Regions from separate parts of the Mesorhizobium sp. WSM4814 genome, predicted to be linked through region 1. Evidence: predicted binding sites of a transcription regulator. Region 1 holds the regulator's gene; the other holds the start of a gene.
The links. Region 1 encodes PhoB, which activates phosphate uptake and scavenging genes when phosphate is short. Its sites were predicted from a motif close to TGTCATNNANCTGTCAT; they were not measured.

Region 1 (2,200 bases):
AGCACATCGACCGGCTGATCCGCGACATGGACGAGCTCGCCGCCGCAATGGTAGCGGCCTCGATCCGCGCGCTGCTTGCGTCGGACAATGCGATGGCGCAGCGCGTCGTCTCGGACGACGCCATCATGGATGCGCGGCAGCGCGAACTCGATGACAGCGCCATCACGCTGATCGCCAAGCGGCAGCCGATGGCGCAGGATCTGCGCGCCGTGGTTGGCGCAATCCGCATGGCTGGCGATCTCGAGCGCATCGGCGATCTGGCCAAGAACATAGCCAAACGGGTCAGCGCAGTCGGGCAGAGCGCGACGCCGCGTAATCTGTCGCACGGTATTGACGCGATGGCGGATCTCGTTCTTGTGCAGCTGCGCGGGGTGGTCGAGCACTATGTGTCGCGCGATGCCGGCGCGTTGAAGGAACTGCGCGCCGACGACCAGAAGATCGACGTGAAATACACGGCGGTTTTTCGCGAGCTCCTGACCTACATGATGGAGGATCCGCGCAACATCACCGCCTGCACGCACCTTCTGTTCTGCGCCAAGAATCTCGAGCGTATCGGCGATCACGTCACCAACATCGCCGAAAACGCCTACTTTGTCGTGACCGGGCAGCAATTGCCGGCGGACCGCCCGAAGCTCGACGAAACGACGATGTCGGCGCCGGCGACATGACAGGAGTGACCGGCCGATGATCGCGCCGCGCATCATGGTGGTGGAGGATGAAGAGCCGTTGGGCGTCCTCCTCCGTTACAATCTTGAATCCGAAGGCTATCAGGTCGAGGTGGTGACGCGCGGCGACGAGGCCGAAATCCGGCTGCAGGAAAACGTGCCCGATCTTTTGGTGCTCGACTGGATGGTGCCGGCGGTTTCCGGCATCGAGCTTTGCCGGCGGCTTCGGGTGCGCCCCGAAACCGAGCGGCTGCCGATCATCATGCTGACCGCGCGCGGCGAGGAGAGCGACCGGGTGCGCGGCCTTTCGACCGGAGCCGACGACTATCTGGTCAAGCCGTTCTCGACACCGGAATTCATGGCCAGGGTCAAGGCGCTGCTGCGCCGCGCCAAGCCGGAAGTGCTGTCCAGCGTGCTCAAGGTCGGCGACATCATGCTCGATCGTGAATCGCACCGGGTCTATCGCAAGAAGAGCGAGATCCGGCTCGGGCCGACCGAATTCCGGCTGCTCGAATTCATGATGCGGCACCCGGGCCGGGTCTTCTCGCGCAGCCAGTTGCTCGACAATGTCTGGGGCGAGACGATCTACATCGACGAGCGCACGGTGGACGTCCATGTCGGCCGGTTGCGCAAGGCGGTCAACAATGGTCGCATGCCCGATGTCATCCGCACCATCCGTGGCGCCGGCTATGCGATCAGGGAAGACTAGCTGATACCTGCGCTTCCGGCGTACCCCAAAGTACGCTCCGCTCCGGATCTCGGAACCCACCATTCTCGACTCGGCCTGACCTGAATCTCAACACACCCCAAGTCGCGACCCGGGAATCCTTCAAGCCACGTTCTTTCCGACCGAGCCGGCTCGTGCCTGGATGCTCGGCGCGAAAATCTCCTGGTCGACGAAGCTTAGCGCCCGCATGGCGCAGCCTTCGCGGATCAGCGGCAACTCGTTCGGCTCGGTGTCGAAGGAAATCGAACCCGAATGCTGGCCGCCGGCGGTCTGGGCGATGGCCTCGCGCAGCGCCGGCTCGATCAGGTCGAAGGCGGCAGCGCTGGCGCCGACCATGGCCACGGGCGCCGGATCGATCAGCGCGAACAGGCTGCCGAGCCCGAAGCCGAGCGCCTCGCCGGCCTTGCGGTAGGCTTCGCGCTCCGGTCCGTCCGTCTCGCGCGCCCGGGCCGCCAGTGCCCGCATCTCGGCGTCGCTGACATCGGCGACCGGCTCGGCATTCTCGCTCAACAGCCTTGCGTTGCGCCAGATGGCGTAGTTGCCGGCATAAGCCTCGACGCAACCGCGCCGCCCGCAGCGGCAAAGCGCGCCACCCGGCCGATGGATCATGTGGCCGAATTCGCCGCCTGAGGAGTGGGTGCCGGTGAACAGCTCGCCCTTCAGCACCAGCCCCATGCCGATGCCGTGCGAGAGCAGGATGGCGATGAAGTCATCGCGGTAGCGATCCGGGTGGCGCCAGCGCAGCGCCACGGCCATCATGTTGCAGTCGTTCTCCATGATGGCCGGGATGCCGAACTCGCGTTCCAGA
Region 2 (2,200 bases), on a different contig from region 1:
AACCGGCTTTTGGCCGCAAACCCGCCAAAAGCCCGGATCGCCGACCAGACGCCGTCGGCGCCGATCAGCAGAAAGCCGCCGGCTTCGACTGTCTTGCCGGCAATCTCGACTGTTGCCGTGGCATGGCGCGGTCCTGTGGCGATGTCGCCGACGCGCGCGCCGGTGACGAGACTGATGTCCGGCCGTTCGGCAAGGCGCGCCATCAGTGCATCTTGCAGGTCAGCCCGATGAGCGACGAGATAAGGCGCCTGCCAGCGGCCTTCGGCCGCTTCGCCAAGCGGCACCCGCGCCAGCTCACGTAGCGTGGCGGCGTCCTTGAGCACGACCGCCTCCGGCCGCACCGCCGCCGGCAACAGCCGGTCGAGCACGCCGAACTGGCGAAGGATGCGCGTCGCGTTGGGTGAGAGCTGGATGCCGGCACCGGCCGCTTCGAGGCGCGGCGCCTGTTCGAACAGCCGCACCAGATAGCCGCGCTCGGAAAACGCCAGTGCCGCGGTCAGTCCGGCGACGCCGGCTCCGGCGATAACGACCTGCCGGGACCGGGTGTCGTCCATCGGATGGCGTGCGCGTCAGGCGGCCTGGTGGATATAGAGGCATCCGGCAGGCTGTGTTTCCGTCGCCTTCAGCTTTGGCGAATAGCGAAAAAGCGTCGAGCAATAGGGGCAGACCTTTTCATTGTCGTCGCCCATGTCGAGAAACACATGTGGATGGTCGAAGGGCGGGTTAGCGCCGGTGCACATGAATTCCTTGACGCCGATGTCGATTGCCGGATAGCCCGCATCGTTTTGGAAATGGGGAATGGAACCGCCTGCCATCGTCGTCTCCTATATTTGCCGCATGACCCCGGCTCATGTGCAAAATCAAAATTCCACCGCGTCCTTTGCGCGTCCAAAGGACGCGCCGCGCTGCACCTGGATTGCATCTGGATCATAAGCAGTCTCTTTGCAAGATCGATGAAATCAAACTGTCGTAAAAGCCTGTCACAGGATAAGCTAAGCCGGTTAAGGCATGGCCCCGAAACCGAATTCGGTTTTGCTGGGGATCATGCGTAGCTTAAGTGGTGGGAGCGTCCTTTTGCGCGTCCGCGACGACGCGCGACGCTGTGGCCAGCGGGTGCGAAACGAGCAGGAACCATGAACGAACTAAAGCCGGTGCAGAGCGAATTCACCACTGTCGAGGTGGCGAGCCCAGAGGGCGGCAATCCGGACCGCTTCGTCAACCGCGAGTTTTCCTGGCTGCAATTCAACCGCCGCGTCCTCGAAGAATCGCTGAACGCCAACCATCCGCTGCTCGAGCGGGTGCGCTTCCTGTCGATTTCGGCCGCCAATCTCGACGAGTTCTTCATGGTCCGTGTCGCCGGTCTCGCCGGCCAGGTTCGCGAAGGCATCACGCTGAAGAGCGCGGACGGCCGCACCCCTGAACAACAGCTGGAACAATTGCTGCGCGAGGTCGAGCGCCTGCAGGAGGACCAGCAGAACAGCCTATCCGCTCTGATGCTGCTGCTCGACAAGGAAGGCATCGAGAGCATCAGCCGCGATGGGCTGACCAAGGACGAGAAGACCTGGCTCGAGGATCATTTCCAGGAGCAGGTGTTTCCGGTGCTCACACCGCTGTCGATCGACCCGGCGCATCCGTTCCCGTTCATTCCCAATCTCGGCTTCTCGATGGCGCTGCAACTGCGCCACCGCAGGAATGGCGAGGAGATGAGCGCGCTGTTGCGTCTGCCGGTGGCGCTCAAGCGCTTCATCCGCTTGCCTGACCGCAAGCATCATGTCCGCTTCATTCCGCTGGAAGAAGCGGTCGGCCTCTATATCGGCAAGCTGTTCCCCGGCTACGAGGTCAAGGGCTCCGGTACGTTCCGCATCATCCGCGACAGTGACATCGAGGTCGAGGAGGAGTCCGAGGATCTCGTGCGCCTGTTCGAGACGGCGCTGAAACGGCGTCGTCGCGGCTCGGTCATCCGCATCGAATTCGACAAGCTGATGCCGGCCGAACTGCGCGAGTTCGTCGCCGGCGAGCTTGGCGTCTCATCGAGCCGGATCAGCGTGCTCACCGGTCCGCTGGCGCTCAGCCAGATTTCCGAGATCGTCGCCATCGCCCGCGACGATCTCAAATTCAAGCCTTACAATCCGCGCTTTCCCGAACGCATCCGCGAGCACGGCGGCGACTGTTTCGCCGCCATCCGCGAGAAGGACATCAT

Region 2: the regulator PhoB is predicted to act here: its motif matches at 955-971, upstream of AC0L2V_RS10310 (RNA degradosome polyphosphate kinase).

Annotation. Positions count from the first base shown of each region.
Region 1 is NZ_JBVVQT010000016.1:7,269-9,468, reverse strand. Features, by position in the region: gene phoU (phosphate signaling complex protein PhoU) at 1-668, shown strand, start outside; gene phoB (phosphate regulon transcriptional regulator PhoB) at 685-1,374, shown strand; gene AC0L2V_RS21865 (ROK family protein) at 1,495-2,200, opposite strand, start outside.
Region 2 is NZ_JBVVQT010000004.1:371,572-373,771, forward strand. Features, by position in the region: gene AC0L2V_RS10300 (FAD-dependent monooxygenase) at 1-554, opposite strand, end outside; gene AC0L2V_RS10305 (zinc-finger domain-containing protein) at 570-815, opposite strand; gene AC0L2V_RS10310 (RNA degradosome polyphosphate kinase) at 1,134-2,200, shown strand, end outside.